Regions from separate parts of the Streptomyces lunalinharesii genome, predicted to be linked through region 1. Evidence: riboswitches for the same ligand, from Rfam matches in the RefSeq annotation. Region 1 holds a riboswitch; the other holds the start of a gene.

What was found. Region 1 has a riboswitch for magnesium ahead of ABD385_RS39790 (winged helix-turn-helix domain-containing protein). Riboswitches for the same ligand answer to the same signal wherever they lie in the genome.
Region 2: linked by a shared signal. The riboswitch ahead of ABD385_RS01055 (NRAMP family divalent metal transporter) and the one ahead of ABD385_RS39790 (winged helix-turn-helix domain-containing protein) in region 1 are both predicted to bind magnesium.

What each region holds. Positions count from the first base shown of each region.
Region 1 is NZ_BAAARK010000069.1:12,670-19,866, reverse strand. It holds gene ABD385_RS39805 (TetR/AcrR family transcriptional regulator) at 37-615, shown strand; gene ABD385_RS39800 (hypothetical protein) at 1,073-1,375, opposite strand; gene ABD385_RS39795 (hypothetical protein) at 1,581-1,964, opposite strand; gene ABD385_RS39790 (winged helix-turn-helix domain-containing protein) at 2,032-2,475, opposite strand; M-box (ykoK) riboswitch at 2,823-2,996, opposite strand; gene ABD385_RS39785 (hypothetical protein) at 3,248-3,748, opposite strand; partial or broken gene ABD385_RS39780 (IS5 family transposase) at 4,414-5,249, opposite strand; gene ABD385_RS39775 (aldo/keto reductase) at 5,347-6,300, opposite strand; gene ABD385_RS39770 (MFS transporter) at 6,922-7,197, opposite strand, start outside.
Region 2 is NZ_BAAARK010000001.1:219,128-226,324, forward strand. It holds gene pls (epsilon-poly-L-lysine synthase Pls) at 1-1,725, opposite strand, end outside; gene ABD385_RS01050 (hypothetical protein) at 2,173-2,955, opposite strand; M-box (ykoK) riboswitch at 3,108-3,278, shown strand; gene ABD385_RS01055 (NRAMP family divalent metal transporter) at 3,577-5,232, shown strand; gene ABD385_RS01060 (MgtC/SapB family protein) at 5,294-6,025, shown strand; gene ABD385_RS01065 (effector-associated constant component EACC1) at 6,124-6,498, shown strand; gene ABD385_RS01070 (aminoglycoside phosphotransferase family protein) at 6,984-7,197, shown strand, end outside.

The sequences.
Region 1 (7,197 bases):
ACATAAACGGAACCGGACTCACCTTATGGAGGTTCCTTGCCGTCACCACGCCCGCTGCGCGCCGACGCGCGCCGCAACCGTGAAGCCCTGCTGTCCGCTGCCCGCGAAGCATTCCTCGCCGGTGACACCGACGCGCACGTGGAAGAGATCGCCCGCAGCGCCGGAGTCGCCGTCGGAACGCTCTACCGGCACTTCGAGACCCGCGAGGCACTGATCGAGGAGGTCTACCGCAAGGAAGTCGACGACCTGTGCGCCGCACCCGAGCAGCTGCTGGAGCACCACGCCCCACAGGAGGCCCTGCGCCGCTTCCTGCTCCTGCTGGTCGACCACGCGGCCGTGGGCAAGGGGATGTCCGTCGCGCTGGAGAGCATCATGGCGAGCGACTCACCGGTCTTCGACGACGCCCGCATCCGCATGGGCGACGCCCTCACCCGCCTCCTCAAGGCCGGATCCGCGGCCGGCACCGTCCGCGGCGACGTCACCGGCCCCACCCTGCTGCGGGCCCTGGGCGGTATCTGCGCCATGCGCGTGAGCGACGGGTGGCTCGACGAAGCCCGCCAGATCACCAACCTCCTCCTCGACGGCCTACGCCACGGCGCCCCTCACGCGACGTGAGCCGAAGGGCGCGCGGCGTGCTACTCCTGCCCGTCATCGTCCTCGTCCAGGTCCGGGGCGTCCGCAAGATCGTCCAGGTAGCCCTCGGCAACTGAAGCACTGGCCTCGGCACTTGGCCACTCCCCTACCGGGGTGGCGGCGGGACCTCCCCACCCACCGCCACCCCCACTCGGCACCGCAGGGCGAAGGAAGGCAACCATGCGCCTTGCCCCACGCCTCACCTAGCTCGCTGAATCGGCTCGCCGGCGCCACCATGTCACTGCCGAGCGATCGGCTCGGCCCGCGTCTGCGGGCGGCCGTCGTGGATCAACGGGCCATCAACGGCATCCGCATCAGGACCGGCGCCGACTCCTCCCGCCTCGCCAACGCCCGAGCACGGGACGACGGTCCGTCCCAGAGGCGGCTGGCGCACCGCCCTTCGGGAGCCGAGCACCGGACGCCCCCATCAGCCTTGGCCTCATGATCCGTCCCATAGGCCCAGACGCTTGAGACGGCGCTGTCGGAGCCGTTCCGAGACGGCCGTGAGACCGAAGACGACAGCCAGAAGCAGTCCGAACAGCACGGCGAAAAAGGGGTCGTCGGGTTCGTCCTCACGCGACAACATCAAGAAGGCGAGCGTGAAGGGCGCAGCCATGCACAGGCCGGCGCCTACCGGGTGTCGGGCCACCCATTTCTGAATCCGGGTCGGACGCCGTTGCCCACCCAGCGCCCGGTCCACAGCCCAGAACGCATTCACCAGAAAACGCCACCAGTCCGCCACAGCGCAAGGATATGTCGAACGAACGACCGCCCCGCGTTCCGCCGTGTTCTCGCCTCGGCCGTCTACGCGCGCCGGTGCCGGGCGGGCCACGGGGCGGCAGAGAGCAGGGCCGGCCGCAGCCTCCAACGTCGTTGTCGCGGTGGCGATTTCGGTGACCGTGAGCGGCACGGCGGTCGTGCGAGCCGGGAACAGGACGACATCGGACTCAGCGAGCGCAAGTACCAGGGCATCCTCTATCCGTGGTGACGGCGAGATTGCCAGGAACGTCGTGTCGGTGCCAGTGCAGGTCCCGCACGGACGGCATGCCGGAGAGCATGTCGAGGAGCCGGTCCAGCAGACTGGTGGCCGTGCCGTCCAGGGTGACCGTCAGGCGCAGGTGAGCGGTGAACGCATCGGACGGATCGACGCGCACGGCCTCGACACGAGCGCCGGGCCGGCCCATGGCCAGCACGCACAGCGCGCGCACCTTGTTCTCGGCGCCCCGGTCGCAGTGGACATGGAGGGTGACCAGCTCGCGTGACCGGGCGACTGGCGTCTCGGTGCCGGGGCGGTTGTTCTGCCTGATGGAGGAACGGAACAGGAATCGCATGACGGTGTCCCTTGGAGACTCTCGAGGGCGGCGAACGCCGACGAACGAGTCGTCGGCCGTCCCTTCTTCAACTGCGGAGCTTGGTCGTGGCCGACGGCTCGAAGGCGTAACCGACGTGCCGTACGGTGCGGATCAGCGCCCGGTGCCCGGGACCGAGCTTCCGGCGCAGCCGGGCGATGTGTACGTCGATCGTGCGCATGCCTCCCATGGCGGACTGCTGCCACACCAGCGCCATCAGCTCCTCGCGGGTGTAGACCCGGCATCGGTTGGCCACCAGATGAGCGAGGAGCTCGAACTCCATGCAGGTGAGATTCACTTGCCGTCCGCCGGCCGACACCCGACGGGTTCCGTGGTCGACGACGAGGCCGCGGATACGGTGGACCGGCGCCTGGGGAAGATCCGCGGCCTCCCGCGGCGTCGACAGCGGACGTGGAACGGAGTCGTGGCGTCGGCGCACGCCGGAGATCCGGGCCAGCAACGTGTGGCGGACAGGCCGGTGGTGGAGTTTCATGGCTGCCTCTCTCGGGTCGGGGGACTGTCAGCGAAGGTGACGGTGAAACCCCGTCACGTGCCGGGTGTGGGCGAGAGGTTCGATGGCGCGCGGAATGCTTGCCCTGCGGGCGCGCAGCCCGGCCGCCCGGGTCGGCGAGGCCGCACGGGTGACTTGCGAAGGGGATCCGCGAACGCGTAGGGAGAAGGGGTTATCGCGTACCGGAGGTCGAGAAGGACATACGGGTCAGCGACCTACTGTGGCTCGGACTACTACCACTGCTGTCGTCCATGTTTCTCGCCTCCTTCCGGTCGGGCGCGCGATTGGGCCGTTTCGACGCGGCAGAGAGCGGACCGGGCCCCATAGCCGGTTCACCCCTACTCGTCAGAGCTTTGGCACTGCACGGCGTAATCCCCGTGCCGGGGAAGCCACTTGGGGTCACCCCTTAGGTCGGGGAGACCTGTCCTGAACCTGGGCGTCTCTCGACGTCGTGGGGTCAGTGGCCTGTATCCGTACAGACGCCTCACCGAACGAGGTGCCTCCTTCAAACGTCCACAAGCATGCTCGCTACTTGCGCATCGGCGCAACTAGTTGACCAAGTCTTAACGACATACCGCCCATCAGCTCGCTACGCAGATGTGTGGGGCCATTGACGACTTGGCGCGGCAGGCCGTCGGCTCCGTCGACGGGACTTGACGACTCGCCTGGTCGCCCACAACTGGAGCTTGCGCCGGTCCCCGGGCAAGTACGTCGAGCAGTCAGGCGAACAGCGGCGGCGGGAGCGACCGGCACATCACTCGGTTGATGACTGTTCCAGCGCATCGTCACCCGAGAGCGTTTCGGCGACAGGTACGGGTTCCAGGCCGATCCTCTCGGCGATTCGGGTCAACAGAGCGTCCTGCGCGGCGAGATGGGCCTGCACGTGCGCCACCTCATGCAGGGTCGCACTCGCATCGTGGAAGGTCGCCGTGGCACGCCTGTCCGACGCGGCGGCCTGCACGTTCTGGCCGACCATGATCACGGAGAGCAGCACCAGTTGCAGGAACGTCTGCGCAACCCAGGAGACGATGGCGGACGCCCCGGCCTGGATCGCGTCCGGGAGGCTGATCAGATCGAACAGTGCAAACGCGTAGGCACACCACATGCTGCCGACCACTCGGGTGACCAGGATCGCGATCCTGGTGTTGAACCGGCTGACTGCATTGCCCGCGGGGAGTTGATCGGTGACTTTCACCGGCCCCTGAGCGCGCCGGGAGGCGATGTGCGGGTGAGGCAGGTGCTCGTAGATCGTCATGCTTTGGCTCCCGGTCAAGGGGCTTTGCCCCAGACGGTGTTCCGGTTCGGTGCGGTGGGGTCAGTGGCTGACGCCGGCATCAGGGGATGGCGGCCCCGGCACCGGCGCCTTGACACAGCCTCAGCAGGCACGCGGCCATCCGGCGAGAACGTCCGCGCTCCACCAGCACTGGGCCACTTACCCACAACTTCGTTTACGGGAGCGCCGATTGCGTAAGAACTGCGCAAGGATTCCACTGGCGTCTCTTTCGCGGTCGGTAGCGCGGCGGCACCGGTGAGCAGAGCCGCCGCGGGGGGAATCTGACGACGCGCGGAGCGACGGTGGGCCAGGCCAACGGTGCTCAGGTCGTCTGTGATGCGTACCAGGGACCGGGCTCCGCGGACCGGCGAGGAGAACGGGAAGGCTGCGGCGGGTGAAGGCGTCCAGGCCGGAGACGGCCTCGCCGCGGACCCGAATCCTGGACGGGAGCGGCACGGAACCGACGGTCGCCGCCCCGGAGGACGTCGGCAGCCACTCGGCATCCGCTTCGCCCACCATTTGCCGTGCACTGCTCGGCGCCGTGTGGTCGTCGATCACTGGTCGGCTGGCGACGCGCGATCTGTCTGGCGCAGGTCTGGGTCTCGTGCGCGACGGGCGTCTTAGAGGTCGCGCAGGTAGGGCGTGGGTCACGGTCGGCGGTTCGGGCGTTCGTTCCAGCGGTGGGTCACCCACGCCTGCCGTCTCAGGCTACGCACGGTGATAATCGTGTCGGCGAGATCGAAAAAGGCGTCGATGATGGTGGCTCGCCGCTCGTAGCAGCGGGCGAGCCGGTGGAAGGCGTTCTGCCAGGCGTGGGTGCGCTCCACGTGCCAACGCCGGCTGGCCTGGATTGGTGCATTCTTACCTTTGTGCGCGATGTGGCCGTGAAAACCGCGCTCTTCGAGCAGAGCGCGGGTCTTGACCGAATCGTAACCGGCGTCCAAGTGCACAGTGATGGCAACGGGCCAAGGTCGTCCAGGCGGTCCAGCGTGGGAGCAAGCAGCAGAGAGTCGTGGCGGTTAGCGCCGGCCAGGACACGGCCCAGAGGTATTCCGTACCCATCCGTCATACCTGAGCGTTTCAAGCCCTGCTTGCCGCGGTCTACCGGTGACCGGCCAGCGGCCTCGCCGCCTCCTGGAGCCTTGGTAATGGAGCCGTCTACGGCGATGTGATCGAGGGCGAGACCGACGATCCGGTCGTAGGAATCCAACGCGATCTGTTTGAGCCTGGCGAAGACGCCGAGTCGGATCCACTCGTCACGGCGGCTGCGGATAGTGGTGGCCGAGCAAGTCGTGTCGGCGATCGCTTCGTAAGAGCAGCCGAAACGCAAGAGTTGCAGGAGCTTGTCGAAGATGACCCGGTCGCTGACACGCCGGCGGTGGCAGCCGAGAGGATGGTCCGGGTGAAAATCCGGCCTGCGGGGAAGCAGGATCGCGAATTGGTCCCAGAGCGGTTCTGTCAACCATGATGGCAGCGCGGGCACAGGTCTCCCAAGTGATCACAGGGCGTCGCATCTCCATGATCACCAGGACCTGTGCCCGGTCTGCGACCGGGGCCCGTAACCCCCGACCGCGCCCCGGTCAGGAAGAGGCGGTCGTCAAAGTCTGCAGCTCGATGTCCGACAGATGCAGGTCCTGCGCGGCGAAGAGCGCAGGCAGTTGCTCAACGTTGCGTGCCGAGGCGATCGGCGCGGTCACGGTCGGCTGCTCCGCGAGCCAGGCCAGCGCCACTGTGGCCATCTCCACCCCCCGTGCCGTCGCGATCTGCTCCAATGCGTCGAGCACCTTCACGCCGCGTTCAGTGTCTGCGTAGCCACCGGCGAGTCCGGGAACGTTGCGCACGTTCTCCACACTCTTCCCGGGCCGATACTTGCCGGTGAGGAAGCCGGAGGCCAGTGCGAAGTACGGAACGCAGGCCAGCCCTTCACGCTGCACGACATCCCGCCGCGCGCCCTCGTAGGTATCGCGTGAGACGAGGTTGTACGGCGGCTGCAGCGCCACGTAGCGGGCCAACCCTTCCCGATCGGAGAAGGCCAGCGACGCGGAGAGCCGTTCGGCGCTGATGTTGGAGGCCGCGATGGCACGCACCTTGCCGGCCTTCACGAGATCGTCGAGAGCCGTGATGATCTCGTCCACGGGGATGGACTCGTCCCGGTCGAAATGGGTGTAGTAGAGATCGATGTGGTCGGTACGCAGCCGCCGCAAGGACTCCTCGGCAGCGGCCTTGATGTTGGCAGGCGCAAGGCCCATGTACTCAGGGTGGTCACCAACCTTCGTTGCGACGACCACGTCGTCGCGGTTACGGCGGGCGGCGAGCCAGTCGCCAATGATGCGCTCTGACTGGCCCGGCTCGTTGCCGGCGAAGTAATTCATATAGGAGTCGGAGGTATCCATGAAATTTCCGCCGCCAGCAAGGTAGGCGTCGAGCACCGCAAACGACTGGGTCTTGTCGGCGGTCCAGCCGAAGACGTTGCCTCCCAGGCAGAGGGGGGAGACGCGGATGTCGGACGAGCCGAGGGTGCGAAGTTCAGTCACGTCAAGACCAACGTGCGCTCGCCCGCCTGAAGTTCCTGCGATCTCTGCGCGCCTACTTCAGCGGGCAGTTGAGGCGTACTGCGATGGGTCCGCGGGGAGCTGTGTACCGCACGGTCCCGGCGCGCATGGTCTTCCCGTGTTCCTGCAGCACCGCTGCCAGCATGAGCTCCGAAGATCCTTTCGCTGGTCACGAGCTGATGTGAGTCAGCCTGGCCAGTTCTTCCTGCAGGCTCGGGCACTGACGAGAACGGCCTTGAGCCGGTTGATCGCCTCGGCGCGGGCCTTTGACTGCCGAACCCTAGGCGAGTTTGTACAACCGCGCACTCCGCACCGGTCCATCGCCTGACTCGGCCTCCCGGGCCGCGTTCTGGGCATCGGGCGGGTCCGACTTGCCGCGTCGGGGGCAGTCGGGCCGGTTCACGTCGAACACTTCCACGCCCTGGGCCAGCAGGTTATGGGGGCAGGGCCGCCCCGAAGGAGCCTGCCCCCTCCACTCCGGCCGTTCTCGGTATCCGGCCGCTGTGGCCGGGAACACCTCGGTGCCGATCACTGCCTCCGCCAGGGAGGGCACAGCAGCCACGGGAGAGTCCGGTGCGTGTCCGTCCTTGAACCTGAGTCGGCTCAAAGTCCCTCATGAGACGTCGCGGCGTCCGGAATTGTGCTGCGCCATGGAATGACCACGAGGGTGGCTGCCAGGCTGACGCTCCCTGCGGTCAGGGCGCTCGCTGTGAGGCCGTCGACGAACGCCTGCCGTGCGGCCGGGAAGGGGGGCAGTACGGCGCTCGGGGTGGCCGACGAGGCCATGGGGCCCAAGCGGTCGGTGATGACGGTGCTGAGGACGGAACCCTGGACGGCGACGCCGAGGGAGGCTCCGACCTGGCGGGTGGCGTCGTTGAC
Region 2 (7,197 bases), on a different contig from region 1:
GAGGTCGGCGACCGAGACGCCGGGGTGGTGGATGCGGAGCTGGGACGCCATGCGGGCGGCGGCCAGGCTGGTGCCGCCGAGGGAGACGAAGTCGCTGTCCGGGCCGGGCCGGACGCCGAGGAGTTCCTCCCAGATCCCGGCGAGGCGGGCGGCGGTGCCGTGCAGCGCCGCGGCCGGGTCGCCGGTGGCGGAGTCGGCCGGGGCGGTCGGCAGCGGCCAGGGCAGCGCCTTGCGGTCGACCTTGCCGGAGGTCCGGGTGGGCAGGCCCTCGACCTCCGCGAGGACCGGGACCAGCTGCGCCGGCAGGCGTTCCTGGAGCAGTGCGCGGGCCTTGTCCTGCTGGAAGCTGGAACCGTCGGCGGTGCGCTGTTCGGGGACGACGTAGCCGACCAGCACCTGGGTGCCGGCCGGCGTCGTCTGGACGGCCGCGGCGGCCCCGCGGACGCCGGGCAGGGCGGCCAGGGCGGCGTCGATCTCGCCCAGTTCGATCCGGCGGCCGCCGAGTTTGATCTGGTCGTCGGCGCGGCCGACGAAGAGCAGGCCCTCGGGTTCGGCCCGGACCAGGTCGCCGGTGCGGTAGACGCGGGCGGCCCCCAGGGCGTCGTCGGGCCGGAACCGTTCGGCGTCCTTGACGGGGTCGAGGTAGCGGGCCGTGCCGACGCCGCTGATCAGCAGTTCGCCCTCGGCACCGAAGGGCACCGGCTGCCCGGCCCGGTCGACGACGGCGAGCTGCCAGCCCTCCAGGGGCAGGCCGATGCGGACCGGCTCGCCCGGCAGCAGGCGGGCGGCGCAGGCGACGACGGTGGTCTCGGTCGGGCCGTAGGTGTTCCACATCTCGCGGCCGGGCCCGGCGAAGCGGTCGACGAGCCCGGCCGGGCAGGATTCGCCGCCGACGATCAGCAGGCGGACCCGGCGCATCGCCTCGTCCGGCCAGAGCGCGGCGAGGGTGGGCACGGTGGAGACGACGGTGATGCCGCGCTCGACGAGCCAGGGGCCGAGTTCGTGGCCGGCCCGGACCAGCGCGCGGGGTGCGGGCACCAGGCAGGCGCCGTACCGCCAGGCGAGCCACATCTCCTCGCAGGAGGCGTCGAAGGCGACGGACAGCCCGGCCAGCACCCGGTCGCCGGGGCCCAGCGGCCGGTCCTGGCAGAACAGGTCGGCCTCGGCGTCGACGAAGGCGGCGGCGGAGCGGTGGCTGACCGCCACGCCCTTGGGCGCGCCGGTCGAACCCGAAGTGAAGATGATCCAGGCGTCGTCCTGGGGGCCCGCGCAGCGCGGGGCGCCGCCGGGCCGGGCCAGCCCGGGCAGCGGGCCGTCGGGGCCGAGGACGGCGCAGACGGCGGCCTCGCGGAAGACGGTGGCGGCCCGCTCGTCGGGGTCGTCGGCGTCGACCGGCACGTAGGCCGCTCCGCTGCGCAGGACGGCGAGGATGGACAGGTACAGCTCGGCGGTCCCGGAGGGCACACGGACTCCGACCCGGTCGCCGGGACCGATGCCACGGTCCCTGAGCTGCCGTGCGCGGCGTTCGGTCTCGGTACACAGGTCGCGGTAGGTGAGTGCCTCGGAGCCCGTGTCCAGCGCGATCGCCTGGGGATGTGCGGCGGCGGTGGCATCGAGGACGTCGAGCAGGGTCCGCGGGGCCGGGTTGCCGGCGGTGCGGTACAGGGCCCGGCGGGGCGCTGGCTCGGACGGCTCGAAGGACGATTCGAGAAGGGGCGACGACATCGATATGCCTCTGTTCGGTGCCGGTGGGTGGATGACCCTCGGACGTTCGCCCCTAGAGATGCCGCTGCTCAGGCAGGGGGTTCGCCTGCCGGGCGGTCTGTTCCGCAATTCGAACGTGCTGTGAAAGCGGCTACCGGGCGCTTGGGCAGGCAGCGCCGGGAAAGCGCCCACGGCGCCTGACCACGGCGTGGGAAAGAATTGACTCCGGCCGGGGATTGTTTTCGGCACCACTCCCCCGGGGCGACAAAACCCCAGGTCAGAGGCGTGATCCCGATCGGTTACGGGTCAACCGGTCAAGCCTTGCCTAAATGATTGCGCAACTGAGCACATATTCATCGACTTCTCACGCCGGCCTCATCGCGGTGTCATGACGCGGCCATACCCTCACCGTGCGCCCGGCACACCCCGCAACGCCCGTGGACGTCACCAACGGGGCGCCGGCGCCGCCTACTTGAGGATGTTCACGGCCCGGGCCACCACCAGGACGACGGTCAGCAGCGAGACCGCCGACTGCAACAGCATCAGCAGCTTCGCCCAGCGGCTCAGCGGCATCACGTCGGTGGGACTGAAGGCGGTGGCGTTGGTGAACGACAGGTACAGGTAGTCGGCGAACTGCGGCTCCCAGTGCTCGGGGGCCAACTGCGGCGTCGCCATCTGCGGGAAGAGGAAGTCCGGGTAGCGGCGCACGGCACGGGCCCGGGCGACCGGGCCCCCGCGGTCCGACTCCCAGTACCAGAGCGCGAAGGCGATGATGTTGGTGAGCCAGATGCCGCCGCCGGTCACGAGCAGTTGGCCGGCGTCCCCGCCCTCGATGCCGCGCACCAGGCCGACCGCCAGGCGCACCGCCGACCAGCCGTTCGCCGTGCTGATCAGCACGATCAGCGCCAGCCCCGTCCACCGGTACAACGGGGAGGCCCGCTCGATGCGGAACGGGTCGGCCGCCACCAACACCAGCAGCAGCGCGGTCTCCAGCCCCGGCAGCAGCCAATCCGGGTGGATCGTCAGCCGCTCCGGGAGCAACCACTGCAGCACCACGGCCACCAGCACCGCGAGCGTCGAGGGCCAGCGGGGCTCGCCGCGGGTCACCCGCCGCCAGGCCGGCCGCAACCGGCGCCCGGCCTCCTCCAGCCCCGTCACGGCGGGCGCCAGCAGCGCCTCGATGCGGTCCAGCCGCTCGGCTTCGGTACCGGCTCCGCCCGTTTCTCCGGGCCCGGGATCGCGCTCCGACATGGGCCTCATGCTCACCCGACGACCGGACGGTGTCCAGCAGCCGGACCGGGACGGCGGCAGCCGGTGGCCGCGGGGTTAAGAGTCGGTCAAAAAGTTGCACAATTGCGCAAGTATCCATCGAGAGGGTCTAGACTCCTAGAGGTTTGACGAAGCACGCACCTCGTTCGGTGAGGCGTCGTCACGGACACAGGCCACTGATCCCACCCGTCGAGAGACGCTCCGGATCAGGACAGGTCTCCCCGGCCCAAGGGGTGACCCCAAGTGGCTGCCCCGCCCGGGGCTACGCCGTGACGTGCCAAAGCTCTGACGAGTGGGGGTGAGCCGGTCGACGGTGACCGGCCGCTCCTTGCCGGATCGACGACGGCGCGTCCCGAGCGCCCCGGCCGGAAGGAGGCGAGAGACATGGATTGCAGTAGTCCGGGCCATCATCGGCCCCACCTCCGCTTGCCCTCGCATTCTTCCGGCACGCGGTAGCCACCTTCCCTGCGCGGCCCGTCCGCCGCACCACGCCCCCGTACGGCCAGGCGCCGACACGGGTCGCCGTGCTGCGCTCCCGCGCAGGGAAGATGCCTGCCTCGCGCCCCCAACACCTCCCCCGCCCGGGGGACTTGGGAGTTCGCCATGACCGAGACCACCGTCCGCACCACGGCCCCTGCCCCGCCGTCCACCGCCGTGCTCGACGACGCGCACACCGGTGACATCCGCGGCGCGCTCGGCACCATCCGGCACGACGACACCGCCCCGCGCCGGGGCCTGCCCGCCAAGCTCAAGACCCTGCTCGCCATCGCCGGCCCCGGCCTGATCGTGATGGTCGGCGACAACGACGCCGGCGCCTTCACCACCTACGGCCAGGCCGGCCAGAACTACGGCACCCACCTGCTGTGGACCCTGCTGCTGCTCGTCCCGGTGCTCTACGTCAACCAGGAGATGGTGCTCCGACTGGGCGCCGTCACCGGGGTGGGGCACGCGCGGCTCATCCTGGAGCGGTTCGGGAAGTTCTGGGGCGCCTTCTCGGTCATCGACCTGTTCCTGCTCAACGCGCTGACGCTGGTGACGGAGTTCATCGGCATCACCCTCGCCGCCGGGTACCTGGGACTGCCCAAGGTCGGCGCGGTCCTGCTGGCCGCGGCCGTCATCATCGCGTCCGCCTTCACCGGGTCGTTCCGCAGGTTCGAACGGATCGCCATCGCCCTGTGCGCGGCGTCCCTGCTGCTCGTCCCGCTGTACTTCCTGGTGCACCCGTCCACCGGGCAGATGGCCCACGACTTCGTCGTCCCGCACCTGCCCGACGGGCCCGGCGGGCCGTCCGCGGTGCTGCTGCTGATCATCGGCATCGTCGGCACCACCGTCGCGCCCTGGCAGCTCTTCTTCCAGCAGTCCTACGTCATCGACAAGCGGATCACCCCGCGCTTCATGGGCTACGAGAAGGCCGACCTGTGGATCGGCATCGCCATCGTGGTGCTCGGCGCCGCCGCCCTGATGGGATGCACCGCCGCCGCCTTCGCCGGCACCGCGGGCGCCGGTGCCTTCACCGACACCGCCGGCATCGCGCACGGCCTGGCCGCCCACGCCGGCAAGCTCGCCGGGGTGCTGTTCGCCATCGCCCTGCTGGACGCCTCGATCATCGGCGCCTTCGCGGTGTCCCTGTCCACCGCGTACGCCATCGGCGACGTCTTCGGCATCCGGCACTCCCTGCACCGCGGCGTCGGCGGCGCCAAGGGCTTCTACGCCGTCTACGCGGGCCTGGTCGCCGCGGCCGCCACGATCGTGCTGCTGCCCGGGGCGCCGCTGGGCCTGCTCACCGAGGGCGTGCAGACCCTGGCCGGAGTGCTGCTGCCGTCCGCCTCCGTCTTCCTGCTGCTCCTGTGCAACGACCGGGCGGTGCTCGGCCCGTGGGTCAACGGCCCCCGCACCAACGCCTTCACCGCCGCCGTCGTCGGCGTCCTGGTCACCCTCTCGGTGATCCTCACCGCCGCGGTCCTCTTCCCGGACATCGACGCGGGCAGCATCCTCACCCTCATGGCGGGCTGCGGCGCGGCCGGGGTGCTGGCGCTCGGGTACGCGGAGCTGCGGCGGCGCCGCAAGGGCTGGGCGCGCGGCGGCCGTCCGGTGGACCGCACCGGCCGCGACGACTGGCGGATGCCGCCCCTGGAGCGGCTGCCCCGGCCGGTGCTCTCCACCGGGCACAAGATCGGCCTGACCGCGCTGCGGACGTATCTGCTGCTCGCCATGGTCCTGGTCGTCGTCAAGCTCGTCGAAGTGGCGCTCGCCCAGTGAGGTGCCCGGCCCGCCGCCGGCACCCGTCCCCCACCCCACCCGTTCCCGAGGAGGTGCTCCCATGCACACCCTGACCGTCGTCGACTTCCTCGTCCGACTCGCCACCGGCGTGGCCTGCGGAGCGCTCATCGGTGTCGAGCGCCAATGGCGCGCCCGGATGGCGGGGTTGCGCACCAACGCCCTGGTCGCGGCCGGGGCCACGCTCTTCGTCCTCTACAGCACCGCCGTCGGGGACTCCGGCAGCCCTACCCGCGTCGCCTCGTACGTCGTCTCCGGCATCGGCTTCCTCGGCGGCGGGGTGATCCTGCGCGACGGGGCGGGGGTGCGCGGCCTGAACACCGCGGCCACCCTGTGGTGTTCGGCGGCGGTCGGCGTGCTGGCCGCCTCCGGGCGCCTCGAACTCGCCGCCCTCGGCACCCTCGCCGTCCTCGCCGTGCACCTCGTGCTGCGCCCGGCGGGGCGGCTGCTGGACCGGGCCCCGGCGGCCGGATCCGACCCCGACGCGGCCGTGCTCGCCACCGTGCACGTGGTCTGCGAGCGCCGCGCGGAGACGCACATCCGCGCCCTTCTGCTCCAGGCGCTCACCTCGTCCGGACTGACCCCCATCGGTCTGCGGGCCCGGCGGGACGCCGAGGACACCACCGGCATCCGCGCCTCGGTGACCGTCTCCGGCGACCTCGCGCAGGCCCTGGAACAGGTCATCGCCCGGCTCTCCCTGGAACCGGACGTCCGCGACCTGCACTGGCACCTCGACGCGTCCGACGTCGCCCCGGATCAGGCCGCGTTGGCGTGAGTCCGGCGCCGCGCACGCTCCGCCCGGGCCCCTGTGCCACGCGCGTTTTTCGCGGTCCGGGACCGGGCGGCGCGCGCATCGGCCAGGATGGTCGCGTGATGACCGACGGAGTACCGGAACTGCGGCTGCGCCTGCCCGGCGCGGCGGCCCAACTGCCCTCCCTGCTGGAGTGGTTGCGCCACGAGGACGGACTGCGCGGCCGGGTGCGGGCGGTGCACGCGCCGCCCGCGCCCGGCGAGATGGGCGGGGCGCTGGACGTGCTCGCGGTGGCCGTCGGCTCCGGCGGCGTGGGCGCGGTGCTGGCCAACTGCCTGTCCACCTGGATCGCCCAGCGGCGCTCCGACCTCCGGATCACCGTGAGCGCCCGGGACGGCCGCACCCTGGAGGTGGACGCCAAGGGCGTCGATCCGCAGGCACTGGTGCGCGACATCGAGCGCCTCCTGAGCGACCCCGGTGCGGAGCCCGACCGGTAGTCGCGCACGCCCGGGGCCGGCGCAGAGGCGCGCCCGACCTGGGACGCGGTCCGTCGGGCACCGTCCGTTCCGGCCCGCGCGCGGCAGGTCCGACGGAACCGGTGCGGACCGCCCGTCCGGTAGGCGGGACGGGCCGCGTCCGGTCCGCCGCCGACGGTCGGGCAGCCGCGCGGTGACCGTTGGGGCAGCACCGTCGGGCCGTTCGGTCCTGACGGGAGGGACGGACGGGTGGCCCCTCGGTCGAGGACCGGACGCCACCGGCCGGGCGGCGCCGCAGCCGACCGCGGCACGTGGCGGCGCGGGACGACGGGGGCGGGGTCGTGGCCGGCCCGACGGCCGGGCACGGGACAGGTGCCCGCCGGCGGGCCGGTGGGCGTCGCCGGGGCAGCGCTGCCTGCCCCGGGGAGAGGACCGTTCGGACCTGGTCCGGGAGCGGACGAATGCGGTGGAGTGGCACCCGTAGCCGCCTCGCGAACAGGGACGAAATGCACAGTCAGGAACGGCAGGGGCACGACCGGGACGTCCTCCTCGTGCCCGGTGGCGCGCCACCGGGCAGCGCGGAATGGGTGCGCCGGGTGGTGGCGGCGGGCTGGGGCGAGCCCTGGGCCGGGCTGCCGGTCCGGCCCCTGGTGTCCGACGGGGCAGCGCCGCTGAGCCACACGGCCGGACTGTGGCACGTGGACCTGCCCGGCAACGGGC